DNA from 4 places in the Micrococcus sp. TA1 genome. Region 3 is predicted to be linked to each of the others. Evidence: predicted binding sites of a transcription regulator. Region 3 holds the regulator's gene; each other region holds the start of a gene.
What was found. Region 3 encodes LexA, which represses DNA repair genes until DNA is damaged. Its sites were predicted from a motif close to TCGAACANNTGTTCGA; they were not measured.

Region 1 (7,435 bases), 1.5 Mb from region 3:
AGTCGGACGAGGAGTCCTACGGCGCCGAGTACTGAGCCGCCGTACCACCACCCATAGCGTCCTGATGGCCGGCAGCCGTCAGGGTCCATCTGAGGAGAATCACCAATGCCTACCCCCACCAAGGGACCGCGCCTGGGCGGCGGCCCTGCCCACGAGCGGATCATGCTGGCCAACCTCTCGGCCAACCTGTTCGAGCACAAGAAGATCACCACGACGGTGACCAAGGCCAAGCGCCTGCGTCCCTTCGCCGAGCGCCTGATCACCTTCGCCAAGAAGGGTGACCTCGCGTCCCGCCGCAAGGTCCAGGGCATCATCTCGGCGAAGAACCGCACGAACAAGACGATCGTGCACGAGCTCTTCACCGTGATCGCACCGGCCATGGCCAACCGCGAGGGTGGTTACACCCGCATCACCAAGATCGGCAACCGTCACGGTGACAACGCCCCCATGGCCGTCATCGAGCTCGTCATGGAGCCGGTGTCCCCGAAGCAGGCCGTGGTCCAGGAGGCCGAGAAGGCCACCGAGACCGCCGCTCCGGCTGCCCCGGCCGCCGAGACCGAGGCCACCGAGGCTCCGGTCAACGAGGCCGAGACCGCTGAGGCTCCGGCCGCTGAGGCCGATACCCCGGCCGCTGCCGAGACCGAGTCCGCCGACTCCACCGAGGCTCCGGCCGAGGAGAAGTCCGAGGACAAGTGATCCTCACCCGCCGTCCGTGACAGCCCGGCTGTTCGCGACTGCGTCGTTCCGACCCGCTTTCCCCACGTACGTGGGGGAGGCGGGTCGTTGCGTTGGGGGTGAAGGCGGGGGCGGGCCAGGGCCGCGTGGGGGCGGCGGTGCGTGGGCGGGCGACGGGTGGGTCAGACCAGCCCTGAGGCCAGTACGAAGATGGCCCCGCCGTGGGCGACCGTCGACCCGAGGACACCGTGCCGCAACGCCACGATGGCGCAGACGAGTCCTTCGAAGAGCGTGAACGCGACCAGCGGCCAGCCGATATCGGTCACGGTGTAGGCCAGGAACAGGTGTCCGGCTGCGAAGATCAGGCCCGACAGCAGGGCGGCCCTCCAGCGGCCGCTCCGGCCTGGACTCTCGTCCTCCAGGTGCGCCTGGAGGAAGCCGCGGAACAGCACCTCCTCGAGGAGGTTGCCGCACAGGGCGAACACCGCGAGCACGATCAGTAACCCCGCGGGGACGGCGCCGCCGCGGTCCTCGACGGGGATCACCGGCATTCCGCCCGACAACGCCGGGAACCACGCGCCGATCGTGCCGTACAGCCACAGGAACGGCAGCACGATGAGGGCCATGCCCAGCACGCCGGCCAGGACCGAGGTCCACCAGCGGTGTCCGGTCCACAGGACGGTCCAGCGCTGTTCCCGGCACGCCAGCACGGCGCCGGCCGCCAACACGAGCGAGGCGACCGCCAGCACGAGCAGCGCGATCGGATCGTCGGTGAACCGCAACCAGAGCCGCGGTATCTCGAACGGGGCGGCCTCCGCGGCGGAACCGGCGTCCGTCGTGCCGAACTCCCAGAGCCCGTGGGAGGTCATCGCGTCCCGGGCGAAGATGAATCCCAGGATCAGCACCAGGACCCGTACACCGTGGGCCTGACGGGGGAGGAGCATCACGACGACAGACACCAGGATGATGCCCGGCGTGACGGTCAGCAGGTAGGACATCCACGGTTCCATGCCTGTCATTCTGCCGTCCCGGCCGCACCGCTCCGGTCTCCGTCCTAGGATGAACCCCATGCCCTCGACGCCCGAAACCGTACCGAGCGACTCGGCGCTTTCTGGAGGTGCACCCTCGGATCCCGCACTCGTCCGCGTCAGGCTGGACCTCGCCTACGACGGCACGGACTACAACGGCTGGGCCACCCAGCCGGGGCTGCCCACCGTCCAGGGGGCACTGGAAGACGGCCTGGGGATGATCATCCGCCGTCCCGTGCGAACGGTCGTCGCCGGTCGCACGGACGCGGGCGTGCATGCTCGGGGACAGGTCGTCCACTTCGACCTGACCGAGGCCGAGTGGCTGGGGGTCACGCGCGGCCGCGAGGGTCTGGATCCGGCGTCGACGCTGGTGCGGCGGCTGTCCGGCGCCCTCAGCCGCGAACACGGGGCCCTGACCATCCACCGCGCCGCACGGGCGCCCGAGGGTTTCGACGCGCGATTCTCCGCCCTGTGGCGGTCCTACAGCTACGCGATCAGCGACGCGCCGGAAACCCGTGACCCCCTGAACCGCCGCTACACGTTCTGGCACAAGACCGCCCTGGACGTCGAGGCGATGCATGCGGAGGCGGTCTCCGTCCTGGGTCTGCACGACTTCCTGACGTTCTGCAGGCCGCGCGACGGGGCCACGACCATCCGGGAACTGCAGGATTTCGGATTCACGCGGGATGCCCAGAGCGGCGTCATCGTCGCCCGGCTGCAGGCCGATGCGTTCTGCCACAACATGGTGCGGGCGCTGGTGGCCGCCGTCATCCAGGTGGGGGAGGGCCGTCACGGACAGGGCTGGGTCGCCGAGCGGTTGGAGGTCATGGTCCGCGACTCGCAGACCAAGCTTGCGCCGCCGCACGCCCTGGTACTGGAACACGTCCGGTATCCGGACGACGGCGCCGACCCGGGTGCCCATGCCGCCCGTGCCGAGGGAACGCGCGCCAAGCGCCGCAGCCACGAAACGGTCGCGCGAGGACGGCCGAACGTCGGCAACGGGTCCTGAAACAACCGCACGGCAGACCGCGCTCGCGGGACCCACTACTGCCGCCAGTATCGGTTGCGCTGGGGTCGCTGCCGTGGATCCAGATAGGGAGCCGGTATGAACCACGGCCGCCCGGATCTCATGTCGATCTCCCAGGCGCCGGCGTGCACCGCGTGATGATGATGGTTGCACAGCAGTACCCCGTTGTCCGCAGACGTGGGTCCACCCCGTTCCCAGTGCTCCACGTGGTGGACATCGCACCACGGTGCAGGAATGCTGCATCCCGGTGCAGCGCAACCGCCGTCCCTGGCAGCGATGGCCTGACGGAGCCGTGCGGGGAAGAGCCGCTGGGCCCGTCCGACGTCAAGCACCTGCCCGTCACCACCCAGGACCACCGGCAGGATGTCCGCGTCGCAGGCCAGGGTGCGGATGTTCTGTGGGTGGACCGTCCCGGTGAAGGCAGCATGCGACTGGAACCGGGCCAGGTCCTCCACGGTGATGGTTCCCGTGTCCACGAGATCCCGCAGCAGCGTCCGGTAATCGATGGTCACGGCCACCTGGGGACGCATCCCGCCCGCCCAGGGGAGGGTCTTGCTGTCGGCCACGGCGAGGCCTCCGGACAGGCAGGCAATCAGGCCGTCGAGCCGCTTCTGGTTGTCCGTGCGCGGATCGGTCGGTGGTTCGGTATCGCCGTCGTCGGCCTCCGCTCCGCGCGCGGCCTGCCCGGGTTCGGGGCTGTTCTGCCGGGCCCGGGGATTGGTCGCAGCAGAGGCGATGGTCATGAGGATCTCGTGCTGGGCGTCGTTCGCGGACAGCAACCACTGATGGAAACCGTTGCTCTTGCCCTTGTGCACCAGCCCCTGGAGCCGTGGGGAATCGAGGTCGACCGGTTCCTTCCCGTCAGGATCCACTGCAGCCTCGAAGTGCTTCAACCAGTGATGGCACACCTTCTGCAGGTTTCGCGGGTCCATGGTCTGCCCCTGCTCGACCATGAGGTTTTCGCCCTGGCGGATCATGTGGTCCGCGGCCTGGGGATCGATGCCTGCGCGGTCGGCGATCGTGCGAGCCTCGGCCAGGGTGTTGTTGACGTGGTCGATGGCGGATCGGTCCAGCAGGCCCTCGAGCACGGCGCCGGCGAGCTGGGGAAGCCGAGGAGGCAGAGTCTCGCCCGTCATGGCCCGTGACTCGCAGAGGACGGCGGCATGGCGAAGCCTGCGCCTGCTCTCGGAGATGTCCACGCGAAGCACGCCCCGCAGGTAGTCGGCCGTGTCCCGGAATGCCGTCTTGCCCTCCGGCATCCCGAGCAGCCGAGACCTCTCGGCCGGCAGGTCGAAGACCTCCGCCGTGTGGCCCGCCAGGGACATCTGCGCCGCCGTGACGGAGCGGGCCACAGTCTCGAGCGCGTGGTGGAGGGCCGGCAGCGTGAGAGTGGCATCCTCGATGTCAACCCCCGGGAGAGGTCTCCCATCCATCACATCAGCACGGGACGCGCGCGAGGATTGGGCGCAGGGAGTCGACGGTGGCAGGCGGTCCACTGCGGTTTCAGTGCCTGACGAACCATTGGGGTGACGCATGGTTCCACAGTCGCGCTCACGCCCCTCCCGGTGGAGCACGGGAGCGAGTTCGTCCAGTGACCGTGCAGATGAGAGCCTGCGCGTCAGCGACGTGGATGCCGCAGAGGCGAGCCGAATGAGCTCCTCGAGAGGCAGCAGGTCGAGGTCGTCGGCGAGAGGTGCCGCGGGAGTCTCATGTTCCTGCGCCGTCATCCTGGCCTCCTCCCGGCCTGCCCCGGAGGCTGTTGACCCCGGTTGTAGAACTGATGTTCGAATACATCCATCCCATCACGAGCCTCGTGGAGAGGAAAGCGATTGAGAGAATCTGTGGACGACACGCGGTAAGTGGTCACCTGTGGAGTTCGGAGTGGGGTCGGGCGTCACTCCCGGCTCCCGGTGCTGATGCCCGGCCTGCCAGTGCCCGGACCCGGTGCGAATATCGGGACCCGGCCTCCAGGTCGAACGCCGGCTGCCGCCCCGCCGGTGCGAACGCCGGCTGCCGCCCCGCCCGGCCTCATCCCGGGCGCCCGGCCCGGCCCCGTCCCGCCCCGGGTGCCCAACCTCGGTATCCCGGCCGCCCGACGTCGACCCCGGACCTGCGCCCACCGGCAACCGGGCGCCGTCCGAACCCACGCTTTGCCCGCCGTGCGTCGGTCCGGTAGTATGAATCTTCGTTGTGCGTGTCCTTTCCCGGATTCGCTGTGCCCTCGGGTGGCCTGGTTGCATGGTCACTAACGCCCGGAGCGCCGCCGGGAAGCTTTCGGACCCGGCCTCACATCAGTCCTCACCTGATGTACCGGTTGCGCACCGAAGAACTCAGTGCCCGCCCGCGGACTCACGCCCTGCGGCCAGGTCACTGTACCGACACCGAACACGAAGGCAAACACCGTGCGTACGTACACTCCCAAGCCCGGCGACGCCGACCGCCAGTGGCACGTCATCGACGCCACTGACGTCGTGCTGGGTCGTCTTGCCAGCCAGACCGCAACTCTGCTGCGCGGAAAGCACAAGCCGACCTTCGCCCCCCACATGGATATGGGCGATTTCGTCATCATCATCAACGCCGAGAAGGTGGCCCTGACCGGCGCCAAGCTCGAGAAGAAGCGGGCCTACCGCCACTCCGGTTTCCCGGGTGGTCTCTCGTCCGTGTCCTACGCGGAACTGCTGGAGAAGAACCCGGTCCGCGCCGTGGAGAAGGCCGTCCGCGGCATGCTCCCGAAGAACTCCCTGGCCGCTGAGCAGATCCACAAGCTCAAGGTGTACCGCGGTGCCGAGCACCCGCACGCCGCCCAGCAGCCGAAGACGTTCGAGATCACCCAGGTCGCCCAGTAACGGGTCAGCCCCACCACAATCTTTCAAGGAGAACCATGACTCTGAATGAGAATGAGTCGACCGAGGAAGTGGAGCTGACCAGCTACACCTCCGAGTCCACCCCCGCCGCCGAGGCCGTTGCGGTCTCCGAGCGCCCGGCCCTGACCGTCGCCGGTGGCGCCGTGGGTCGTCGCAAGCAGGCCATCGCCCGCGTCCGCGTGATCCCCGGCTCCGGCCAGTGGACCATCAACGGCCGCAGCCTCGAGACCTACTTCCCGAACAAGCTGCACCAGCAGGAAGTCAACGACCCCTTCAAGCTCCTCGAGCTCGAGGGTGCCTATGACGTCATCGCCCGCATCTCCGGCGGTGGCCCCTCCGGTCAGTCCGGCGCCCTGCGTCTGGGCGTGGCCCGTGCCCTCAACGAGATCGACCGGGAGAACAACCGCCCGGCCCTCAAGAAGGCCGGTTTCCTGACCCGCGACGCCCGCGTCATCGAGCGCAAGAAGGCCGGCCTCAAGAAGGCCCGCAAGGCCTCGCAGTTCTCGAAGCGCTGATCCTTCGCTGCCTCAAGGCAGTTCCCGACGGCGGCAGCTCGCCTGCCGCTCTCGGCCCACGGAACCCCGTGGCCCGGTCCTCACGGACCAGGCTGCGGGGTTCCGCGGTTTAAGCCGGCTCTCAGCCTGCAGGAATGGGCAGCGGTATCCACCTGGAGCGCGGCCGCCTGCAACCGTGACTGTCACGGACCGGACTGCTTCGGGGCGAGGGCGCACCGGATGGGCCCCAAGGACGCGGTCGGCGGGGACGCGATGGCCGGGAACGTTCCAAGGCAGTGCCCCCGGGCGACGTGGTCGGCGGGGGGCCTGGAGCCGGGGATCCCGGCCTGCCGTCGTCGAGGATGTCCTGCGGCGGCGCCCCGGCCTGCCGGCGGGAACGCACTGCCGGCACGGGTTCCCGAGCGTCAGGCCGGGGCTGCCGCGCCATGAGGGCTGCAGTGCCATGAGGGCTGCAGTGCCCTGAGGGCTGCAGCATGCCCGGGGACCGGGCGCGGGATCAGCTGCCCTCGGCGCGGCCCTGCTTCCAGTAACCCATGAAGGACACGCACTTGCGGTCGATCCCGAGGTCCTTCACGAGGTGCCGCCGGATCGACGTGATCGCCCCGGCCTCACCGGCCAGCCACGCGTACCAGCGCCCGTGCGGCCCCTCGGTGGGCACGTCCCAGAGCGGGGCCTCGCTGTCGGCCTCGGCCTCGATGGCGACGCCTGTCTCGGTCCCGGCACCGATCCCCGCCGCGGCACCTGCCCCGCCGCCGTCGGGACGTCTGGTCGCGATCACAACACCCGTCCCCGCGACCGCGGCGCCGTGGTCCCGGCCCCAGGCGCGCAGGGCCTCGGTCAGCGCCTCGCCCTGGGGGCGGTCGTCGCGGGGCAGCCACTGCAGTTGCACGGAGGCACGGGTGTGGACCGGCAGGGTGTCCTGGGCCGTGGGCACCTCGACGTACACGTGGCCGGAGTAGCGCTCGTCGAGGGTCTCGAGGATGGCGCAGATGGCGGGGGCGGCGGTCTCGTCGCCGGCCAGCAGCAGGGTGGTGGCCTCGCCCGGGTCCCACTCGATGCCCCCGCTGCGGCCTCGTCCGCCGGTCTCGGAGCGCTCGTCCGGACCGATGACCACGAGCTCGTCGCCCACCGCCGCGGTGGACGCCCACGCCGAGGCGGGCCCGTCGGTGCCGTGCAGCACGAAGTCCACGTCGATCTCCCGCTCGGCGGGGCGCACGGCGCGGACGGTGTAGGTCCGCATGGGGTTGCGCTCCTCCTCGGACAGGGACCGCCACCGCTGGTACCACTCCATCATCGGGGGAGCGGGGTCCTCGAACAGTCCGACGT
Region 2 (7,435 bases), 560 kb from region 3:
GCGCAGAACGGACACGTCGACTCGTCGCGGACCTGGTCCTGTCCCCCGCGGACGTAGGCCAGGCGGTGGGGGTTCCACAGTCGCTGGAAGCCGTCCGGCGTCCCGGCGAGCTGGAAGTCGTCGGTGCGCGGGCCGCCGTCGGGCCCGGCCTCCCGCTCCGGCACCGGCTCTCCCTGCTGCCCCGGCTGGGACGTCACTGGATCTCCCGGTTCCTCACGGCGCTCACGATGCGCTCGACGGCCTCGGCCACGGGCACGCCGTTGTCCTGGCTGCCGTCCCGGAAGCGGAAGGACACGGCCCCGGCCTCCGCGTCCTCGCCGCCGGCAATGAGCACGAAGGGCACCTTCTCCTTGGAGGCGGTGCGGATCTTCTTCGGGAACCGGTCCGAGCCGTCGTCGAGGCGGGCGCGGATGCCCTGGGCCCTGAGCGTCGCGACGACCTCCGCGAGGTAGTCGTTGAAGGCCTCGGCCACGGGGATGGCCACGACCTGCTCCGGGGCCAGCCACGCCGGGAAGGCACCGGCGTAGTGCTCGGTGAGCACGCCGAGAAAGCGCTCGATGGAGCCGAACAGCGCGCGGTGGATCATCACCGGGCGCTGGCGGGTGCCGTCGGCGGCCTGGTACTCGAGGTCGAAACGCTCGGGCAGGTTGAAGTCGAGCTGGATCGTGGACATCTGCCAGGTGCGCCCGATCGCGTCCTTGGCCTGGACCGAGATCTTCGGGCCGTAGAAGGCGGCGCCACCCGGATCCGGAACGAGGTCCAGCCCGGAGGCGGCGGCGACCTCCTCGAGGGTGCGGGTGGCCTCCTCCCACGCCTCGTCGTCACCGACGAACTTCTCCGGATCCTTGGTGGACAGTTCCAGGTAGAAGTCGTTCAGGCCGTAGTCCTTGAGCAGGTCCAGCACGAAGGTGAGCGTGGTGGCCAGCTCCTCCTTCATCTGCTCCCGGGTGCAGTAGATGTGGGCGTCGTCCTGGGTCATGCCGCGCACGCGGGTCAGGCCGTGCACCACTCCGGACTTCTCGTACCGGTAGACCGCGCCGAACTCGAACATCCGCAGGGGCAGCTCACGGTAGGACCGGCCGCGCGAGGCGAAGATCAGGTTGTGCATCGGGCAGTTCATCGGCTTGAGGTAGTAGTTCTGCCCTTGCTTGCTGATCTCACCGGTGACCGGGTCACGCTGCTCGTCGATGTGCATGGGCGGGAACATGCCGTCCGCGTACCAGTCCAGGTGCCCGGAGACCTCGTAGAGGTGCTGCTTGGTGATGTGCGGGGTGTAGACGAACTCGTAGCCGGCCTCCGTGTGCCGGCGGCGGGAGTAGTCCTCCATCTCCTTGCGGATGATGCCGCCGCGGGGATGGAAGACGGGCAGACCGGAGCCGAGCTCGTCCGGGAACGAGAACAGGTCCATCTCGGCGCCCAGCTTGCGGTGGTCACGCCGCTCGGCCTCCGCGAGGCGCTCCTGGTAGGCCTTGAGGTCGTCCTTGGTGGGCCAGGCGGTGCCGTAGATCCGCTGCAGCTGCTTGTTCTTCTCGTTGCCGAGCCAGTAGGCCGCGGCAGAACGGGTCAGGGCGAAGGCATTGGAGATCAGCTTGGTGTTGGGCAGGTGCGGGCCACGGCAGAGGTCACACCACACCGTCTCGCCGGACTTGCGGTCCACGTTGTCGTAGATGGTGATCTCGCCGGCGCCGACCTCGATGTTGGCCCCCTCGCCGACGGCGTCCGCCTGGTCCTGCTTGCCGAGCAGTTCCAGCTTGTAGGGTTCCGCGGCCATGGCCTCGCGGGCCTCGTCCTCGTTCACGACGCGGCGGGCGAAGGACTGGTTCGAGTTGATGATCTTCTGCATCAGCTTCTCGATGGCCTTGAGGTCCTCGGGGGTGAACGGGTCCTCGACGTCGAAGTCGAAGTAGAAGCCGTCCGTGATGTACGGCCCGATGCCCAGCTTGGCGCCCGGACGCAGTTGCTGCACGGCCTGGGCCATCACGTGGGCGGCGGAGTGGCGCAGGACGTTCAGGCCGTCCTGTTCGGAGATGTCGACGCCGACCACGTCGGCCCCGGCCGGGATCTGACGGCTCAGGTCCTGCAGCTCACCGTTCACCCGCATCACGACGGTGGTCTTCTCCTCGGCGAACAGCTCCGTGCCGGTGGATCCCAGGGCCACCTCCCGCTGTTCGGCGTTGACGGTGATGGTGATCTGCTCGCTCTGCAGCGCCTCGGACACGGGCCATTCCTCCTTGGTTGGGGCTTCACAGCTGGTGGCATACGGGGGCCACCGCCAGCCACGGGCCATTCTAGGGCAGGGCCGCAGGTCGGGCGGCCAGTCCGCGGCACCCGCCTGATCGTCCGCGAGCGCCTGATCCCCTGTTCTCGCCTCACCCCCATCCGGGCCACCCGGGGCAATCACCTCGGAGTCCCCCTCACCCTCGCCGGGAGTGGCCTCCTCAACGGTTGTCCTCGGCCAGTCCAGACGCATCATGGATCTCCTGGTGGCGGAGTGCCGTCCAGCATGCCAGGCCTCGACGTCAGGTTCGGATCCCGAGCAGACCCTCGGCAGCCGCCTCGGGGCGCCAGTAGGTGTTGCGGCGGGGACGCTGGGAAGGATCCCGGTATGCGGCGGGAATGAACCAGGGAACGCCATGGCGCATCGAGATCGTCCATGCTCCCGCGTGCACCGCGTGATGATGGTGCGAGCACAACAGCACACCGTTGTCCACGGAGGTTGGCCCGCCGTGTTCCCAGTGCTCGACGTGGTGGGCCTCGCACCACGGCGCCGGAATGGTGCAGCCCGGCGCGGTGCAGCCGCCGTCCCGGGCCGTGATCGCACGGCGCAGCTTCCTGGTGAACAGTCTCCGGGACCGGCCCAGGTCGAGGACCTCCCCCTCGCCTCCCAGGACGACGGGGATCAGTTCAGCGTCACACGCCCAGGCGCGAATGGTGGTGGGGCTGATCTCGCCGACGTAGGCCGCCGAACTGAACCGGCTCCCACGCTCTCCCGATCCATCGTCCCTGAACGAGGCATTGGCGCTTTCCGGACTCATGCCACTCCGGGGCTCCGCTTCCAGACTGGAGTCGCAGCAGGGCTCCGGGCAGGCCTCTGGAGCGGACCCGCTCGATGATCGTCGAGCCGGGAGCTCCGACGGCGGCCGGAAGGTGTGGTCCAACAACGTCTGGTAGTCGATCGTCACGAGTACTTGTGGCCGGGCTCCCCCACCACCGTCGGGAGCGTCGGTTCCGGCGGTGAGGGCGAGGGCACCCGTCAGTGCGCTGATCATTCCGTCCAGTTCTTGTTGGCTCCGGGTCCGTTCGTCCAGGTCATCGGGGTCACTGACCGGAGTGTTCCAACCCGCGGGCTCGCCGGCCGCCGCGGCGGCGTACCGTGCGGCGCGCTCTGTCTCTGCCTGGGCCTCGAGCTCCCTTGCCGCCCGTAGCTGCTGCGCCCACAGGATGCCGGGGTCCGAGAACACGTCGGCCCCGTCCATGCCATCAGGATCACGGACGCCGCCGGTTACACGGTCACCATCGAGCGTTGCCTCCAGGTCGGCCTCGATGTCGACGTCGACGACCGTATCGACACCGCTGTTCGCACTGGAACTTTTGCCTGCACGAGAGGTGTTCGTGGGTCCCGTGGTGCAGGCCTGCCGAGCCGGACTCGCGGACTCCGCCGTTGGAATGGAGTCGCCGGCGGGAGTGGAAGCGGCGGTTGGTATGGAGTCAGTCGGGGTGGAAGCGGCACCGGCGGGGTTGGACGGCGCGGAACTCTGCGCTCGGGTGTTCGAGGCGGCTGAGACGAGGGTCTTGAGGACTTCGTGCTGGCCATCGGTGGCCACTAAGGACCAGCGATGCAAACCCGTCCGCCGGCCCCGGTAGAACAGCCCCTGCTCAGCCCGCCGCCGGCTCTCGGTGGGCTCGGCCCCGTCCGGGTTCACGAGCGCGTCGAAACGGATCCGCCAGTGCGCGCAGACCGTGCCCAGTGCGTCCGGGTCGAGGACTCGGGCAGAGCTCACCAGAGACCGTTCCCCCTCGACGAGCAGCTGGTCCACGTCCGCAGGGGCCACCTTCGCGTCCGTCGACTCCGCCCGGGCGCCAGCCAGGGTGGATGCGATCACGTCCACGGCGGCCGGGTCCAGGTCTGCTTCCGAGGCGGCTCGCGACAGGATCGGCAACCGGGGAGGCATTGCCTGAGTGCGATCGAGGGTCGGGGTGGACAGGACGTACCGGGATCGCTCGATCCGGGACCTGGCGTGCCGACGGGAGATGCGCAGGTGCTCCCTCAGGTAGTCCACGGCATCGCGATAGGCGGACTTGCCTTCGGGAATGCCGAGGATCTCCTTCCGGCTCGCGTGCTCGTCGAACAGCCTGTCCGTGTGACCGGCCAGCGCGGTCCGCGCCGAATCGACGACCCGGCCCAGCTCTTCCACGGACGTGTGGAGTTCGGGGAACGTTCCCCGGGGCGGCGGGACCTCGACCGGAGTCTGCGCCATGGCGTCCTCGAAGCTGATGTCCTCCACGACATCCGCATGCAGTCCCCACTCATCGGCCGGATGCAGTCGGTCGTTGGAGGGGAAGTGCGGTAAGCGCTCCACGAGCATCGGGTCGCCGATTCTGCCGGCCAGCTCGCCCACCAAGGCCCGGGCTGCATCGAGGAGATCGGGAAGACTCCAGTCCGACAATTCGTCCGGGATCCGCCCGCCCATGGTCTCCTCCTTCCCGTTCATCGTTACCGCTGATCCTTCACGGCCGTTGCTCCCCTTCACGGTCGCTGCTCCGAGGCCAGCCGATGATCCTTGTCCGGGCGGCAGCCTGGCTCCGGCCCGTATGGCGTCCTCTAGTACATACATTCGACTATGCATCGCGGACGCGGTAAGAGCCTGTCGGTCATGTGTGGATGAGCGGGGCTGACGCGTCGGGTGTGGAGTACGGACGGCCTGCTCCTGAGGCACCGCACCCGGCGCCTAGCCGCACGGTAGCGCCTTCCCTACGCTGGGTGGCCACTGGCGCAACCGCCCGGTAGACCGCGGTACCGAGCCCCACCTCCCCTTCCCACCCCGATTCCGGAGGACACCGTCATGTCCAGCACACGCCATCCACGGCCGCCCCGCGTCCGCGTGCAGAACTTCGCGGTCTCCCGCGAGGGCATCGCGGCCGGGTTCAACCAGACCCTGGAGCGCCCTTTCGGTGACCTTGACCCGGCTCCGCTCATGAGCTGGGCCGGGGCCACCGACAGCTGGCCCAACCGCACGGATCCGGGCGGCAGCCGCGGCCTGGACGACCACATCGTGCGCGACTTCACGCACAACATCGGCGCGGAGATCATGGGGCGCAACAAGTTCGGCCCGATCCGGGGCCCCTGGCCGGACGAGGAGTGGCGGGGCTGGTGGGGTGATGATCCGCCGTTCCGCACCCCGGTCTTCGTCCTGACCCACCATCCCCGGTCGTCGTTCTCGCTCAGCGACACGACGTTCCACTTCCTCGATGCGAGCCCTGAAGAGGCAGTGAAGGTCGCCCTGCAGGCGGCCGGGGGCCAGGACGTCCGGATCGGGGGTGGCGTCACCACCGTCCTGCAGTTCCTGGAGGCGGGCCTCATCGACGACCTGCACGTCGCCGTCGCGCCCGTCGAGTTCGGCGACGGACTGCGCCTGTGGTCCAGCCCCGTGGAGCTGGAGGACCGGTTCCACCACGAGAGCGTCCCGAGCCCCAGCGGCGTGGAACACCACTTCTTCTGGCGCTGACGGAGGACGGTTCACTCCTCCGGCGTCGGCAGCAGCTCCCAGGTCTCCGGGTGCGGGACCGGCACGGGCCGGTGGATGTCCAGCTCGCGCACCCCGGCGCCCTGGATGCCCCTCCCCCGGCGGTCACCGCCGGTCGCCGAGCTCTCCGGCGGGAGCCCGACGGCGCCGCGCACCCTGACCGGCCAGTCGCCGGTGTCGTGGTGGGGGATGTCCCGGGGCGCACCGGCGTCCGGAGCGGACCCGGCACCGGCCGCGACGAGCCGGCGCCGGGCCCCGGGACCCCAGGGGACCGGTTCCCGGGCGCCACCGGACCGGGCGGCGGACCGGTCCCGGCGCAGCCAGGCCCGCCATTGCTCGCGCGTGCTGTCCAGGTAGTCCGGGTCCGGCAGCGCCTCGGGCCGGTGCAGGTCCCAGGCGCGGATGGCCTGCAGGCTGATCGCCTTGGGCCCGGTCCGCCGGGTGGTGCCCTCGATCAGCAGCAACCGGGCCGAGAACAGCATCTCCCCGGTCTCGTGCTGGGCCTCCGTGAAGAACGAGGCGTCCACGCAGCCGGTCCCGTCGTCCACGGAGATGAAGACCACGCGCTTGCCGCTGCGCATCGGCGGGGTCTGGGTGGCCACGCGCACCCCGGCCACCAGCACGCGGGACTGCGAGCGCAGGCTCAGCAGGTCCTCCGCCGCCGTGACCCCGAGGGCGTCCAGGTAGGGCCGGTGCGAGTCCATCAGGTGCGCGGTGGTGTCCATGGCGGTCAGGTCGAGTTCGGTGCGCACCATCTGGTCGCGGCTCGGGGCGGGGAACATCGGCACGATCGCCTCCGTCTCGGTGTCCGGCAGGTCCAGGGACAATTGCCCGTCCACCTGGCGGGGTCCCGCCGTCCGCTTCCGCCCGGTGGGGGCCTCGCCGAGCATGCCCGCCGATCCCCCGGCGTGCTGCAGCTCCAGGTGGTGTACCAGGTCGGTGCGCGAGGCCCCGCCGGGGGGCAGCAGGCAGTCCAGCGCCCCCAGCTGGGCCAGTCGCTCGAGGTTGCGCCGGGTGGGCCGGGCGCGGTCGCGCACGTCGGCCAGCGAGGCGTACGGCTGTCCGGCCACGATCCGCCGGACCTCGCGCTCGCTCAGCCCGGACATTGAGGTGAGCGCCAGGCGGATGCCCCACCGGCTGCCGTCGGGATGCCGGGAATGCCCGGGACGTGCAGGACCACCGGGCAGTTCCGGGTGGGCCGGCACCCACTCCATCCGGAACCTCTCCGTGGAGGCGTTGATGTCCACCGGGAGCACGGGGATGCCCATGCGGCGGGCCTCGGCGATCATCAGCCGGCGCGGGTACATGCCCGGGTCGTGCTCGAAGATCCCGGCCAGGAACGCCTCGGGGTGGTGGGTCTTGAGCCAGGCCGAGTGGTAGGTGGGCACGGCGAAGGCCGCCCCGTGGGCCTTGCAGAACCCGAAGGAGCCGAAGGCGTGCAGGGTGCCCCAGACCTCGTCGATGACGTCCAGGGGATAGCCCTTCTCCAGCGCCGCGGCCCGGAAGTAGGCCTCCACGACCTCCTCCTGCGGTCCACCGATCTGTCGGCGGAACTCGTCGGCCTTCGCCAGTCCGCAGCCGGTCATGGTGTCCAGGGTCCGCAGCACCTGCTCGTGGAAGACGGTCACCCCGTGGGTCTCGGATAGCACCGGTTCCAGGTCCGGGTGCGGGTACCTCGCCGCCGCGAAGCC
Region 3 (7,435 bases):
ACGCGGGACATCACGTCCCGGTTGTCCCCGCGGCCGAAGGCGGCATCCAGGTCCACCAGGTGGATCCACTCGGCGCCGGCCTTCTGCCAGGCCAGGGCGGCCTCGAGCGGGTCGCCGTAGGAGGTGGCGGAGCCGGCCTCGCCCTGGACGAGGCGCACGGCCTGGCCGTCCTGGACGTCGACGGCGGGCAGCAGTTCCAGCGCCGGTGCGCTCTGCGGGGTCTGGCTCATGAGGGGGTTCCTCTCGGTTCGATCGGACGAGGTGGTCTAGGACGAGGCGGTGACGAAACCGGCGATGATCGCCAGCACGGCGCACACGAGGAAGCCGACCTGCAGCCATACGGGCGCCTTCTGCTGGCGCAGCGACCAGGCGCCACCGATCAGCAGCCCGCCCAGGGCGATGAGCAGGGTGGACCAGAAGGGCATCAGAGGGTTCCGAGCCAGTTGGCCAGCAGCTGCATCCCGGCGTCACCGGACTTCTCGGGGTGGAACTGGGTGGCGGCGAGCGGGCCGTTCTCCACGGCGGCGATGAAGTCCCCTCCGTGGTTCGCCCAGGTCACCTTGGGCGGGGCGATCTTCTCGTGGGCCTGGTCGAACTCCCACTTCAGGACGCCGTAGGAGTGCACGAAGTAGAAGCGCTCGTCCTCGATGCCCCGGAAGAGCGCGGAGCCCTCGGCCGGGCGCACGGTGTTCCAGCCCATGTGGGGCACGATCGGCGCCGGCAGGGCCTCGACCACGCCGGGCCACTCGCCCATGCCCTCGGTGCGCACGCCGTGCTCCACGCCGGCGTCGAAGAGGATCTGGTGACCCACGCAGATGCCGAGCACGGGCCGGCCCCCGGCCACCCGCCGGCCGATCCACCGGGTCGCGCCGAGGTCCTTGAGGGCGGCCATGACGGACTGGAAGGCGCCCACTCCGGGGACCACGAGCCCGTCGGCGTTCATCACCTCGTCCGCGTCCGCGGTCAGTCGTGCATCCGCCCCGGCGCGCTGGAGGGCGCGCACGGCGGAGTGGGTGTTGCCGGACCCGTAGTCCAGGACGGCGACGGTGGGACGGGCGGCGCCGGTGACACCGGCCATCAGAGCGCACCCTTGGTGGAGGGCACCCCGGTGACCCGGGGGTCGTCCTCGACCGCGGCCCGCAGGGCGCGGGCGAAGGCCTTGAACTGGGCCTCGACGATGTGGTGCGGGTCCCGGCCGCGGACCAGGTCCATGTGCAGGCAGATGGAGGCGTGGTAGGTGATCGACTCGAACACGTGCCGGGTCATGGACCCGGTGAAGTGTCCGCCGATCAGGTGGTACTGCTGGCCCTCGGGCTCGCCCTCGTGCACCAGGTACGGTCGGCCGGAGACGTCGACGACGGCGCGCGCCAGGGCCTCGTCCAGCGGCACCGAGGCCTCGCCGAAGCGGCGGATGCCCCTCTTGTCCCCCAGCGCCGTCCTGAGCACCTCGCCGAGGGTGATGGCCACGTCCTCGACGGTGTGGTGGACGTCGATGTGGGTGTCCCCGGTAGCGCGGACCGTCAGGTCGATCTGCGAGTGCCTGGACAGTGCCGTGAGCATGTGGTCGTAGAACGGCACCGAGGTGGAGATCTCGGAGGTGCCGGTTCCGTCCAGGTCCATCTCGACGTAGACGTCGGACTCGCTGGTGGTGCGCTGCATCCGCGCCTTCCGGCCGGAGATCAGCTCTGCGCCCATGCTCTGTCAGCTCCTTGCTGTTGGGGGGATCCGGTGGTCCAGTCTACCGGGCCGGTCACTGGCCGGACGTCGTGGCGGGTGCCTCGGCCAGGACCTCCCGCAGGGCGGTGAGGAACGCCGTGGTCTCCGCCTCGGTCCCGGCGGTGACACGCAGGTGGTGCGGGATCCCGACGTCGCGCACCAGGACCCCGTGCTCGAGCAGGCCCTGCCACACCGCGTGGGAATCGGCCAGTCCGCCGAAGAACACGAAGTTGGAGTCCGAGACGGCCGGGGCCAGACCGAGATCGCGCAGCCCCTCCACGATCCGGTCGCGCTGGGCCTTGATGTCCTCGACGTTCTCGAGCAGGACGTCGTAGTGCTGCAGGGCGGCGTTGGCCGTGGCCTGGGAGACCGCGGAGAGGTGGTAGGGCAGGCGCACCAGGCGCAGGGCGTCGGTGACCTCCGGTGCGGCGGCGAGATAGCCCAGGCGGGCGCCGGCCAGCGCGAAGGCCTTCGACATGGTCCGGGAGACCACCAGGCGCGGCCGGCCCGGCAACAGGGTGAGCGCGGAGCGCGTGCCGGCGAGGGCGAACTCGGCATAGGCCTCGTCCACGACCACCATGCCCCCGTAGGCCTCGGTGGCGTCATAGACGGCCTGCACCACGTCCAGCCCCAGGGCGGTGCCGGTCGGGTTGTTCGGGGAGCACAACAGGACCACGTCCGGCCGGTGCTCGGCGACCTGGGCCGCCGCGGAGGCGGCCGTCAGGGAGAAGTCCTCCCCGCGGACACCGGCCACGTACCGGGTGTCCGTGCCGGCGGCCAGCAGCGGGTACATCGAGTAGGTGGGCGGGAAGCTCATCACGGTGCGCCCGGGCCCACCGAAGGCCTGCAGCAGTTGCTGCAGGATCTCGTTGGAACCGTTCGCGGCCCACAGGTTCGCCGCGGACAACCCGTGCCCCAGGTACTCCGCCAGGCGCTTGCGCAGTTCGGTGAACTCACGGTCCGGGTAGCGGTTGAGCGTCACGGCGGCAGCGGCCACCGACTCCGCGATGGCGGCGACCACCTCGTCCGGGACCGGATGGGTGTTCTCATTCGTGTTCAGCGCCACCGCCACGTCCAGCTGGGGCGCACCGTAGGGGCTCAGGCCCCGCAGGTTCTCACGCAACGGCAGGGCGGCCAGGGCCTCCGGATTCGAGATCGCATCCTCATCACTCACCCGAGACAGCCTAGGCGCTCAGTCAGTCCCCCGAGCCCCGGTGACGTCCGTGCATGGCACGCCACGGTCCCCCCTCTGACGCGGCTCGAACCGGGCGACGGGCCGGCCGAGGCCGCGGACGTTCCGGTGGTGCCCGCGTCAGCCCCGGGGGACGAAGAGGACCTGCCCCGGCTGCAGCTCGGAACCGGTCAGGTCATTGAGCTCGCCGATCCGCAGGATGGTCTGATTGCGCGGAGCGTCCGGGGCCACCTGGCCGGCCACGGACCACAGGGTGTCACCGTAGTCCACGGTGACGGACTCGACCGGGGCGACCACGGGGCGCTCCGGCGATGCTGCGGCCGGGGCCACGGCATGGGCGCCCAGGAACACGGCGGCCGCGGCCGCCAGCGCGGCCACGACGAGGATCGGGAGTCCGACGAAGAGGAAACGGCCACGACGGTTCAGGTGGAATCCGGCCGAGCCGGCGGTGCGGGTCACGACCGATGCTGCAGTGCTCATGCTCTTCAACCTCTCCGCCCGGGGCGACCGGGCTGTTCGAACGTGTGTTCTATCCGTTCGCCCTCTTGTCTAGCACGTCTGTTCGAAACACGCCAAACATTATTCGAACATATCTTTGAATCCGCCCTGCCCCTCCGGTAGCCTCTGAGGCACGTGATGGCCCGTCAACTCCCCGCGGGCCGACCATGAGACATCTCAACCGGCACCACGGACACGCTAAGAACGGATCTTCGAATGGCCTCCCGGACTCCCCGACCCGAACCGGACTCCCAGCCCGCCCCTGCCGCCCGGACGCTGACCGCGCGCCAGCGGGTCATCCTGGGGTCGATCCGCTCGGCCATCGCGCAGCACGGGTACCCGCCGTCGATGCGGGAGATCGGTGACGCCGCCGGACTGGCCTCGCTGTCCTCGGTGACCCATCAGCTGGGTCAACTGGAGAAGTGGGGGTACATCCGCAAGGATCCGGGACGGCCCCGCGCCATGGAGGTCCTGCTGGACGAGGACGGACAGCCCGTGTCGACGGCCGCGGCCGGCGCCCCGGACACCGCCGACCGCCCGGCTCCGGTCACGGCCCTGCACACCGGTGCGGTGGAGGGCACCTCCGTCCCGGTCCCGCTCGTCGGTCGCATCGCCGCCGGCGGGCCGATCCTGGCCGACCAGCAGGTCGAGGACGTCATGACGCTCCCCCGCCAGCTCACCGGCGAGGGAGAGCTGTTCATGCTCAAGGTCTCCGGTGACTCGATGGTCGATGCCGCGATCTGCGACGGGGACTGGGTGGTGGTCCGCCAGCAGAACTCGGCCCAGAACGGTGACATCGTGGCGGCCCTGCTGGATGATGAGGCCACCGTCAAGACGTTCCGGCAGCGCGACGGGCACACGTGGCTGCTGCCGCAGAATTCGGCCTATGAGCCGATCCTCGGAGACGAGGCGACGGTCATGGGCAAGGTGGTCACGGTCCTGCGGGCCCTCTGACCGGGACACTGATGCGGAGCGCGGCGATGAACCACCGTCCCTTCCCGAGAGGCGTCCGGGTGGCGGACGCCGAGCGCTTCGTCTACACCCGGGGACGGCTCCTGGAGCGTCGTCGCCTGGACCTGCTGTTGCACGGGGGCGGTCCCGAGGGCGTCCTGGCGGCGCTGGGCGCGTATCGCAACCCCGACGGCGGATTCGGTCACGGCCTGGAGCCCGATGTCCGCTCCCCGGTGAGCGAGCCCCTCGCCACCCTCACCGCCCTCGACCTGCTGGCCGGGTGGGACCTGGCCGACCATCCCTGGTTCCGCAGCGCGCTCGAGTGGGCTGCCTCGGCGTCCGGGCTCGACGGTTCGCTGCCCTTCGTCACCGAGCCCTCCCTGGCCTGGCCGCACGCGCCCTGGGTACAGCTGTGGCCCGGAGGATCACACCTCACCTTCGGCTTCGCGGCCGCCGCCCTCCGGACCGGCTTCGTCGGCGGGTGGGCCGAGGCGGCCACGGAGTGGTGCCGCTCCCAGCTGCGGGAGGGTGGGCTGTCGGCCTACGCCGTCAAGTACGCCCTGCGCTTCCTGGCCGCGGACCGGGGTCCCCGCACCGAGGGTCCTGCCGAGACCGCGGCGATCGAGACATGGCGCTCCCGCCTGGACCGCGACGGTGCGCTGCCGGTGGAAGGCGGGGCCGAGGGCGAACGACTGCACCCCTGGGACCTGGCCGCCGACCCGTGGTCGGCCCCGGTGATCGAGCCGGGGGCCGCGACCCCCGCGCGCCTGCTCTTCACCGACAGGCAGCTCCGGGCAGACGTCGACCGGGTCGTCATGGGCCAGCAGTCCGATGGGGGCTGGCACGTCGACTGGGCCGCGTGGTGCCCGGGCCAGGGCCTGGACTGGCGGGGCATCCGAACGGTCGAGGTGCTGGAGCTGCTCTCGGCCGTCGACCGCTCGTGATCCCTAGGCCGGGTCGCGCAGGCGTTCCAGCACGCCCCGCACCACAGCCGGGTCGGTGGTCGGCCAGAAGTCCGGCAGGGTGGACCGCAAGAACCCTCCGTAGCGTTCGGTGGCCAGCCGGGGGTCCAGCACCGCCACGACGCCACGGTCCGTGGTGGTCCTGATCAGCCGGCCGGCGCCCTGGGCCAGCCTCACGGCGGCGTGGGCGGCCGAGACGGCCATGAACCCGTTGCCGCCGTGACGGCTGACCTCCCGGGTGCGTGCGGTCCCCAGCGGGTCGTCCGGACGGGGGAACGGGATGCGGTCGATCACCACCAGACGGCAGGCCGATCCGGGCACGTCCACGCCCTGCCACAGGCTCATGGTCCCGAACAGGCAGGTGTCCGGTTCGGAGGCGAACTGGCGGACGAGGGCCGAGAGGGTGGCGTCGCCCTGGCAGAGGATCTGGGGCGCCGCCCCCAGCCTGCTGCGCATCTCCGCGGCGGCGTCCTCGGCCGCGCGCCTCGAGGAGAACAGGCACAGTGCCCCTCCCCCGGAGGCGCGCAGCAGGGACTCGAGCTCGTCGTAGGCGTCCGGGGAGGAGGTCCGGCCGGGCCGGGGCAGGTGCCGGGCCACGTAGAGCACGCCCTGGCGCGGGTAGTCGAAGGGGCTGCCCACGTCCACCCCGGTCCATCGCGGAGCGCCCGGCCCGAGCAGGCCGAGCGAGCCCGCCACGGGGTCGAAGGACTCCCCCACCGTCAAGGTCGCGGAGGTCAGTACCGTGGTCGCCTGGCCGAACAACCCCTCCCGGAGCCGGCCGGCCACCGACAACGGGGCGACGCACACCACCGGCGCGGCGGTCTCGTCACCCGGGACCCATCCGGTCCCCGGCTCGAAGCGGCCCGGACGGGAGGCCCACAGCACCTCGGGGTAGTCCGCGTCCGGGACGGCGTCGAGCATCCTCTCGGCCACCTCGAGGACCTCCTGGAGCCGTGAGCGTGCCATCTGCCGGCCACCGTCGGCCGCCTCGGCGGAACCGCCTGCCCCACCGGGCCCCTTGGAGTCGCTGAGCCCCTGCCGCGCCGCGTCCCGGACCGCCCGCAGGGCGTTCTGCTGGACCTCGTCCGGCCCGCGCGGGATGAGTCCCGTGGGAGTGGCGGCGAACGCCGCGTCCAGCCCGACGCCGGCCTGCATCAGGTCCTCGACCGCGATCGCCGTGTGCTTGCGTGCCGCGGAACCGGCCGCCTGGACGATGGCTCCGGACAGTTGTCCGGTCACCGCCCCCGTGACCCGGTCCTGCAGCTCGTGGGCCTCGTCCACGATCACCGCGTCGAACTCCGGCAGGACGGCCAGGCCCTCGAAGGCACTGATGGCCAGCAACGCGTGGTTGGTCACCACCACGTCGGCCTCGGCCGCATCGGCCCGCGCCCGTTCCGAGAAGCACTCCTCGGCCATCGGGCAGCGCTGGGCGCCGATGCAGTCGACCGCCGAGACCGAGACCTGGCGCCAGGCCCGGTCACTCACCCCGGGCTCGAGGTCGTCCCGGTCCCCGGACTCGGTCTCCTCGGCCCAGTCGCGCAGCCGCTTGACCTCCCGGCCCAGCGGGCTGGTCGGTCCCGCGTCACCGGTGACCATCGCCTCACCGTCGTCGGCCAGGCCGAACAGGGCCTGCCCGTCCTCCTCGGGGAAGCCCCCGTCGATCTTGTGCCGGCACAGGTAGTTGGAGCGGCCCTTGACGAGTGCCACGGTCATCTCCCGGGGCAACTCGTCCTGCAGGGCCTCCAGCAACCGCGGGGCGTCCCGGCGCATGATCTGCGCCTGCAGGGCCAGGGTGGCGGTGGCGACCACGACCGGGGCCTCGGCGTCCACCGCGTGCTGCAGTGCCGGCACCAGGTAGGCCAGCGACTTCCCGGTGCCGGTGCCGGCCTGTACGAGCAGGTGGGTCCCGGACTCCAGGGAGCGGGCCACCTCCACGACCATGCGGCGCTGGCCCTCGCGGTGCTGTCCGCCCGTCGCCTCGACGGCCGCGTCCAGCCACTGCAGGGCCTGCCGCTCGGCCTCGGTCCGGGCGAGCACGTCCTGATCCGGAGCGGTGTGCTGTGCCGTGTCCGTCATGCCCCGGCCGGTTCCGGCCGGTCGACGGAGAAACGCCGCA
Region 4 (7,435 bases), 1.1 Mb from region 3:
AAGTCCCCGGGCAGCACGGCCCCGGGCAGGGTGACGATGACCTTGTCCCCCACCTCGAAGTTGTCCGCGCCGCACACGATGCCCTGGACGCCGGAGGGGTCGATGCCCTCGCCGGACAGCGGCTGCGGCCGGCCCTCGGGGGCCACCCGGACCTGGCACCAGTTGATGGTCTTGCCGTTGGACTGCGGCTCGGGCACCTTCTCGAGCACCTCACCCACCACGATCGGTCCGGACATCCCGTCCAGCGGACGGTGGACGTCCTCCTCCTCGAGGCCGACCCTCACCAGGTCGGCCATGACGTCCTCGGCGGTGGCGTCCGCCGGGACCTGCGCGTACTCACGGAGCCATGACAGCGGGATGCGCATGGGTGATCAGATCTCCATTCCGAAGTGCTGGGAGAAGCGGACGTCGCCCTCGATCATGTCGTGCATGTCCGGGACCTCATTGCGGAACATCAGGGTGCGCTCGACGCCCATGCCGAAGGCGAAGCCCGAGTAGACCTCGGGGTCCAGGCCGGCGGCGCGCAGCAGGTTGGGGTGGACCATGCCGCAACCGCCCCATTCGATCCACTGCGGCCCGCCCTTGGCCCCGGGGTGCCAGATGTCCATCTCGGCACTGGGCTCGGTGAACGGGAAGAAGTTCGGGCGCAGCCGGATCCTCGCCTCCGGGCCGAACATCTGCCGGGCGAAGTACTCGAGGGTGCCCCGCAGGTCGGCCATCGTCAGACCCTTGTCCACGGCCAGTCCCTCGAACTGGTGGAACACCGGCGTGTGGGTGGCGTCGAGCTCATCGGTGCGGAAGGTCCGGCCGGGGCACAGCACGTACACCGGTGCACCGCGCCCGAGCATGGCGCGCATCTGCACCGGCGAGGTGTGGGTGCGCAGCACCAGGTGGGCCTCGGGCGGGTCCACGAAGAAGGTGTCCTGCATCTCGCGGGCCGGGTGGTCCGGCTTGAAGTTCAGGGCGTCGAAGTTGTACCACTCCGATTCCAGTTCCGGGCCCTCGGCGATCTCCCAGCCCATGCCGATGAAGATGTCCGAGACCCGCTCCTGCAGCACCGACAGCGGGTGGCGGGCGCCCACGCGACGACGGCGGACCGCCGTGGTGACGTCCACCGTCTCCTCGACGAGCAACCGGGCCGCGCGCTCCTCCTCCAGCACCTCGGTGCGGGCGGCGAGCGCGGACTCCATCGCCTTGCGGGCGCCGCCCATGAGCTTGCCGGCCGTGGACTTCTGGTCCTTGGGCAGCTTGCCGATGGAGCGGTTGGCCAGGGTGAGCGGCGCCTTCTCCCCCGTGTGGGCCAGGCGGGCGGCCTTGAGCTGGTTGAGGTCGGCGGCGGCGGAGAAGGCCTGGAGCGCGGCCTCCACGGCGGCGCCCACGGCCATCTCGTCGGCCGGGGAGATCTCGGGTGCGACCTGCTCGGTGGTACCGTCCGGCTGCTCGACCGGGGTCTCGGCCAGGTCCTGGGGGGTTTCCGTCATGGCGGGCAACGACCTTCATGCTGCGGTGGGTTCGGACACGGGGTGGGCCAACCGGGAAGAAGGCCCCGGCCAGTCTAGTGGACCGCCCCGGGCACCTAGGCTGGACGGCATGGCCGGTCACACTTCCCGACGCCGGCCGGTCCGGTCCGATGACCGGGCCGGCCGGCCGCCCGGGCGTGGGCCGGACCGCCTCCCGGCGCGGTTGGCGCTGCGGCGGTGGTGGAACGCGATCAACCTGACGACGCCCCTGGGACTGGTCCTGGCCCTGGGCTCCGGGTGCTCCGTGCGGCGGGGACCCCTGGGGCTGGTCCTGGCCACCGGGTACCGGTGGCCGTTCCCGGACGGCGGGGCGTTCACGGTCGGCAACGTCGTCCTGTTCCGGGCCCGGACGGTCATCACCCCGCAACTGCTGGCCCATGAGTCCCGGCACGCCACCCAGTACGCCTGGTGCGCGGGACTGCCGTTCCTGGTGCTGTACGCGGCGGCGGTCGGCTGGTCGCTGCTGCGCACCGGGGACACCGCCTCCCGCAACGTCTTCGAGCGCCGCGCGGGACTGGAGGCCGGCGGGTACCGCGAGCGCCCGGTGCGCTGGCCGCGCCGGCGCGCCTGACCTCACTCTCACCAGCACGGACGGCACCACGCGCCGGCCCCCGGGTTCCCACGCTCGTTCCTGACACCTTCCTTGCACCATGATTCGAACATGTGTTCTAATCGGTCCATGCGATGGGAAGCGCAGGCACTGCAGGCCGGGGACGGAACCGGTCAGGACGGCGGCGGCACTCCGGCCGCGCCAGCCGCCCTGCTGCCGCTCTCCGGCCTGCAGCGTTCCATCACCACCCCGGACTTCGCCGGGATCACCTTCCACGAGGTCGTGTCCAAGTCGGCCCTGAACCGGGTCCCGGACTCCTCGCCCATGCCGTTCCGGTGGACGGTCAACCCGTACCGGGGATGCACCCACGCCTGCCGCTACTGCTATGCGCGCAGCACCCACGAGTACCTCGACCTCGACCCGGGGGCCGACTTCGACCGGCAGATCGTGGTGAAGGTGAACACCCCCGAGCTGCTGCGCCGGGAACTGGGCCGCCCCGGATGGACACGAGAGCTGGTGGCGCTGGGCACCAACACCGACCCGTACCAGCGGGCCGAGGGCCGGTACCGGCTGATGCCCGGCATCATCACCGCCCTGGCGGACACCGGCACGCCGTTCTCCATCCTGACCAAGGGCACGCTGCTGGGCCGTGACCTGGACCTGCTCTCCGCGGCCTCGCGTCAGGTGCCCGTGCAGGTGTCGGTGTCCCTGGCCATGCTCGATCCCGGCCTCGCACAGCAGGTCGAACCGGGGACGCCGAGCCCGGCGGCGCGCCTGCGGCTGATCGAGAGGCTGGCCTCGGCGGGGGCGGACGTCACGGTCATGGCCATGCCGTTGCTGCCCTGGCTGACGGACGGCGACCGGCAGGTGGAGGAGCTCATGGCGGCGTTGGCCGCTGCCGGCGCACGGTCGGTGCTGGCCGGTGCCCTGCACCTGCGGCCCGGGGCCCGTCAGTGGTACCTGGACTGGATCGCCCGTGACCATCCGGAACTGCTCGAGGGCTACCGCACCCTCTACGCCCGGGGTTCCTATGCGGCACCCTCCTACCGGAAGGCCCTGGGCCGCCGCACCACCGCGGCCGCCCGCCGCCACGGCCTGGACCGCAGCGGCGCCCACCGGATCACCGCGGCGGACGGGGAGGGGCAGGCCAGGGCCACCGCGCGCGGGGTTACCGGGCGGCCTTCCCAGCACTCTCCGCAGCACTCTCCGCAGCCGGCACTGTTCTGAGCCGGCACCCTCACGGTCAGTCCCGCAGCATCTCCACCAGCGCGTCGACGATCGGCCGGTCGGCCGGGATCCACTCCAGTTCCTGGAGCCGGTCCCGGTCCAGTGCGCGCCACTCGAGCAGGTCGTGGTCCTGCAGCGGACGCGCCTCGCCCCGCTCGATGACCGCCGTGAACACCCGCATCCTGGCCCCGTTGCCCAGCAGCCAGCCCTCGGGGTGAGCTGCCGTCACCTCGCGGTCCAGGCGGACGTCCACGCCCAATTCCTCCCGGACCTCCCTCCGCAGGGCGGACCGGGGGTCCTCTCCGGGCTCGACCTTGCCGCCCGGGAACTCCCAGAGGCCGGCCAGGCCCTCGGGCGAGCTGCGCCGTCCCACCAGCAACCGGGTCGGACGGTCCAGCCGGTCCAGCACCGCGGCCCCCATGACGGGTCGGGGGCCTCGAGGTCGTGCTCCCGCCTCGGCAGCCGGGGTGGACGTGGACGTGAGTTCAGTCATGGTCCCGATCCTAGGCCGGTCGCGCGGAGGCCTGGCCCGTAGGCTGGAATGGTGCTCCCCACTGCCGCCGACCCCTCCGCCCCACCTGCCCGGCCCGCCCGGCCCCGCCGTATCCTGCCGGGAATCCTGGCGCTGGCCCTGGGCGGGTTCGCGATCGGCACCACCGAGTTCGCGATCATGGGGCTGCTGCCCCAGGCGGTGGCCGATCTCGAGGTCGACCTTCCCGCCGGCGGCATCCTGATCTCGGCCTACGCCCTGGGCGTCGTCGTCGGCGCACCCCTGCTGGCGGCGGGCCTGGCCCGCGTGGACCGGAAGGTCTCGGCGCTCTCCCTCATGGCCATGTTCGTCATCGGCCATGCCGCGAGCCTGCTGGCACCGGACTTCGCCACCATGCTCGTGGCCCGCTTCATCTCGGGTCTCCCCCACGGCGCGTACTTCTCGGCCGCGGCCCTGGCGGCCGCTCACCTGGCGGGTCCGGCCCGCCGGGGCCAGGCCACCGCCTGGGTGATGGCGGGCCTGTCCGTGGCCAACCTGGTGGGCGTGCCCGTGGCCACCTGGCTCGGACAGAGTGCGGGCTGGCGGTGGATGTTCATCCTCACCGGAGTCTTCGGAACCGCGACGATCGCCGCCGTCGCCTGGCTGGTCCCGGCCATCCCGGCACCGGCCGGCACCTCGGTGCGCGGCGAACTGACCGCGCTGCGCTCCGGCGCACTGTGGCGGGCCGTGCTGGTGGGCACCATCGGGTTCGCGGGCATGTTCGCGCTGTACACCTACATCGCCCCGGTGTTCGTGGAGATCGGCGGACTGCCGGAGCGGCTGGTCCCGGTCATCATGGCCCTCTACGGACTCGGCATGGTGGCCGGCACCCTGCTGGGCGGGGCCTGGTCCGACCGGTCGGCCACCCGCACCCTGCAGTGGATGCTCGGGACCGTGGCCGTGGCCCTGGCCCTCTTCAGTGTCACCGCACCGTGGTGGGTGCTCTCGCTGGTCCCCCTGCTGGCCGCCGCCACCGCCGCCTCGGCCCTGGTCCCCTCCCTGCAGGTGCTGCTCGTGGACGCCGCCCCGCACGCGCCGCAGTTGTCCGGGGCCCTGAACCACTCGGCGCTCAACCTGGCCAATGCCATGGGCGCCTGGGTGGGCGCGGCGGTCATCTCCGCCGGTGCCGGGCTCCAGGTGCCGGCCGGTGCCGGGGCCGGCCTCGCCGCCGTCGGGTGCGTACTGTCCCTGCTGCTGTTGCGTCCCCGATCCGCGGCAACCCCCAGCTGACGTGTGGCGATGCCGCACCGTGCGGGCCGTGCAGTCCGCCGGCCCGGGGCACCGGCGATGGCCCGTCCGGTCCAGCCCGCCAACCGTGGACGGGCCCGTGCATCCCGGCTGACACTATCCCTGTCAGCGCACTGCACGGCGAGCACGAAGGGGACACATCATGAGCATCATCAGCTGGATCATCATGGGCCTGATCGCAGGGGCGATCGCGCGCCTCATCCTCCCCGGCGACCAGGGAGGGGGCTGGCTGGGGGCGCTGGTCACCGGCATCCTGGGCGCCATGCTGGGAGGCTGGATCGGTGGCCTGCTGTTCGGCCTCGACCTGAACGAGAGCTTCTGGAGCTTCTGGACCTGGGTGTTCGCCATCATCGGTGGCATCATCGTGGCCTTCATCTGGCAGGCCATCACGCGCCGCCGCGGCAGCAGGGTCTGATTCCGGCACGTCGGCGGGACGACGAAGGGCGCCCCTCGGGGCGCCCTTCGTGCTGTCGCCGGCCGGGACGTCAGGACCGGTCCGCGTGCTGGGACATGGCCGAGGCGTAGAGGCACACGGTCGCCGCCGTGGCGACGTTCAGCGACTCCGCCCTGCCGTAGAGGGGCACCGCCACCCGTTCGGCGGCCAGGGACAGTTCCGCCGGTGACAATCCCTGGGCCTCGTTCCCGAACAGCCAGGCGGTGGGCCGCGCCAGCAGGCCCCGCGGAGGCCGGTCCAGGACCACGGTGCCGTACCCGTCCGCGGCCAGCAACTGGAGTCCGCGGCCGGACAGCAGCGCACCGGCCGCAGGCAGGTCCGCCCCGGTCACGACGGGCAGGTGGAACAGCGATCCGGCGGTGGAACGCACCACCTTGGGGTTGAACAGGTCCACCGAGCCGGCCGTGAACACCACGACGTCGGCCCCGGCGGCATCGGCCGCGCGCAGGATGGTCCCCGCATTGCCGGGGTCCTGGACCCGGCACAGGACGGCCGCCAGGCGCGGCTGGCCGGTGAGACCGGCGAGCACCGACTCCGCCGAGGACTCGGGGATCCGGCACACGGCCAAGACGTCCTGCCCGGTGACCGCGTCGCTCATGGCCGTCAGCACCTCGTCACTGGCCTGCCGCACCTGGACCCCCGCGCGGGCTGCCTCAGCTGCCAGGGCGGTCAGGTCCGGATGACGATCGGCCAGCCTCGTCGAGACGTACACCGCCTCCACGACGTCACCCGGTGCCCACTGGGGGGATCCGAGCAGGCCCAGGTGTGCGCGCAGCGCCTCGCGGGCCGGCTGGGGACCCTCGGCGAGGAACAACCCCTCCCGCTGACGCGACGAGCGCCCCGCCAGCCGTGCGACCCTGCGCACCCGGTCAGCCCGGGGGTTGGTCATCACGTCCTGGTCAGGGCGCTCGTTCATGGTGTCCTGTCGCGAGGGCGCGGGCGATGCCTCGCCCGGCGGACGGAGTCCGGAATGCCTACTTGGCGGCAACCGGGGCGTTGACGTCCGCGGGCAGGGCCGCGCGGGCCGCGGTCACCAGGGTGGCGAAGGCGGCGGCGTCGGACACGGCCAGCTCGGCGAGCATGCGGCGGTCCACCTCGATGCCGGCCAGCTTCAGGCCCTGCATGAAGCGGTTGTAGGTCATGCCGTTGGCGCGGGAGGCGGCGTTGATGCGGGTGATCCACAGCCGGCGGAAGTCGCCCTTGCGCTTCTTGCGGTGCTGGTAGTTGTAGACATACGAGTGCAGCAGCTGTTCCTTGGCCTTGCGGTAAAGGCGGGAACGCTGACCGCGGTAACCGGAGGCGCGGTCAAGGACCACCCGGCGCTTCTTGTGGGCATTGACTGCCCGCTTCACACGTGCCACGTGCGTACTCCTTCGAAATCGATGCCGTCCGCGGGACGCTCCGCGCGGCGGCTGGCTGGATTGCGGCCCTCAGGCCACGGGGATTCTCAGATGCCGAGCATCCGCTTGATGGTCTTGACGCTGGACTTCGAGACCAGCTGGTCGCTGGCCAGACGGCGCGTCAGCGTGGAGGGCTTGTGCTCCAGGTAGTGGCGGCGGTTGGCCTGCTGACGCATCAGCTTGCCGGAACCGGTCACGCGGAAGCGCTTCTTGGCTCCGCTGTGGGTCTTCATCTTCGGCATGGCTGCCGTTCTCCTTCGTGTTGGCTGCCCGCCGGGGCGGGACAGTGCTGCATGGGCCCCGCCGTGCACGGGGCCGATCTGGACGGTCCGGGGATGCCGGACCGAAGGTGTGATGCCGGCCTTACTTCCTGCCGCCCGGCTTGGGGCCGGGCTTCGGGGCCGCACCGGGCTTGGGGGCCGGCTTCGGCATCGACGGCTTGGGCGCCGGCTTGGCCGCTGCCGGAGTTGCCGCCGGCTTGGCTGCCGGAGCCGCTGCGGGCTTGGC

Region 1: the regulator LexA is predicted to act here: its motif matches at 4,503-4,518, upstream of GGQ69_RS09590 (HNH endonuclease signature motif containing protein).
Region 2: the regulator LexA is predicted to act here: its motif matches at 4,824-4,839, upstream of GGQ69_RS05445 (HNH endonuclease signature motif containing protein).
Region 4: the regulator LexA is predicted to act here: its motif matches at 2,176-2,191, upstream of GGQ69_RS07935 (Rv2578c family radical SAM protein).

Annotation. Positions count from the first base shown of each region.
Region 1 is NZ_JACHNW010000001.1:2,202,181-2,209,615, reverse strand. It holds gene GGQ69_RS09610 (DNA-directed RNA polymerase subunit alpha) at 1-35, shown strand, start outside; gene rplQ (50S ribosomal protein L17) at 106-696, shown strand; gene GGQ69_RS09600 (CPBP family intramembrane glutamic endopeptidase) at 858-1,685, opposite strand; gene truA (tRNA pseudouridine(38-40) synthase TruA) at 1,744-2,712, shown strand; gene GGQ69_RS09590 (HNH endonuclease signature motif containing protein) at 2,748-4,457, opposite strand; gene rplM (50S ribosomal protein L13) at 5,133-5,576, shown strand; gene rpsI (30S ribosomal protein S9) at 5,612-6,109, shown strand; gene GGQ69_RS09575 (siderophore-interacting protein) at 6,606-7,435, opposite strand, start outside.
Region 2 is NZ_JACHNW010000001.1:1,255,401-1,262,835, reverse strand. It holds gene GGQ69_RS05455 (HIT domain-containing protein) at 1-164, opposite strand, end outside; gene thrS (threonine--tRNA ligase) at 194-2,206, opposite strand; gene GGQ69_RS05445 (HNH endonuclease signature motif containing protein) at 2,520-4,712, opposite strand; gene GGQ69_RS05440 (dihydrofolate reductase family protein) at 5,064-5,726, shown strand; gene GGQ69_RS05435 (DNA polymerase III subunit alpha) at 5,738-7,435, opposite strand, start outside.
Region 3 is NZ_JACHNW010000001.1:696,753-704,187, reverse strand. It holds gene priA (bifunctional 1-(5-phosphoribosyl)-5-((5-phosphoribosylamino)methylideneamino)imidazole-4-carboxamide isomerase/phosphoribosylanthranilate isomerase PriA) at 1-230, opposite strand, end outside; gene GGQ69_RS02925 (hypothetical protein) at 267-425, opposite strand; gene hisH (imidazole glycerol phosphate synthase subunit HisH) at 425-1,078, opposite strand; gene hisB (imidazoleglycerol-phosphate dehydratase HisB) at 1,078-1,695, opposite strand; gene GGQ69_RS02910 (histidinol-phosphate transaminase) at 1,751-2,890, opposite strand; gene GGQ69_RS02905 (LysM peptidoglycan-binding domain-containing protein) at 3,029-3,388, opposite strand; gene lexA (transcriptional repressor LexA) at 3,623-4,360, shown strand; gene GGQ69_RS02895 (hypothetical protein) at 4,387-5,301, shown strand; gene GGQ69_RS02890 (ATP-dependent DNA helicase) at 5,305-7,395, opposite strand; gene hflX (GTPase HflX) at 7,392-7,435, opposite strand, start outside.
Region 4 is NZ_JACHNW010000001.1:1,822,803-1,830,237, forward strand. It holds gene pheT (phenylalanine--tRNA ligase subunit beta) at 1-365, opposite strand, end outside; gene pheS (phenylalanine--tRNA ligase subunit alpha) at 372-1,385, opposite strand; gene GGQ69_RS07930 (hypothetical protein) at 1,591-2,091, shown strand; gene GGQ69_RS07935 (Rv2578c family radical SAM protein) at 2,200-3,297, shown strand; gene GGQ69_RS07940 ((deoxy)nucleoside triphosphate pyrophosphohydrolase) at 3,314-3,718, opposite strand; gene GGQ69_RS07945 (MFS transporter) at 3,839-5,056, shown strand; gene GGQ69_RS07950 (GlsB/YeaQ/YmgE family stress response membrane protein) at 5,217-5,489, shown strand; gene GGQ69_RS07955 (RNA methyltransferase) at 5,560-6,444, opposite strand; gene rplT (50S ribosomal protein L20) at 6,503-6,889, opposite strand; gene rpmI (50S ribosomal protein L35) at 6,976-7,170, opposite strand; gene infC (translation initiation factor IF-3) at 7,292-7,435, opposite strand, start outside.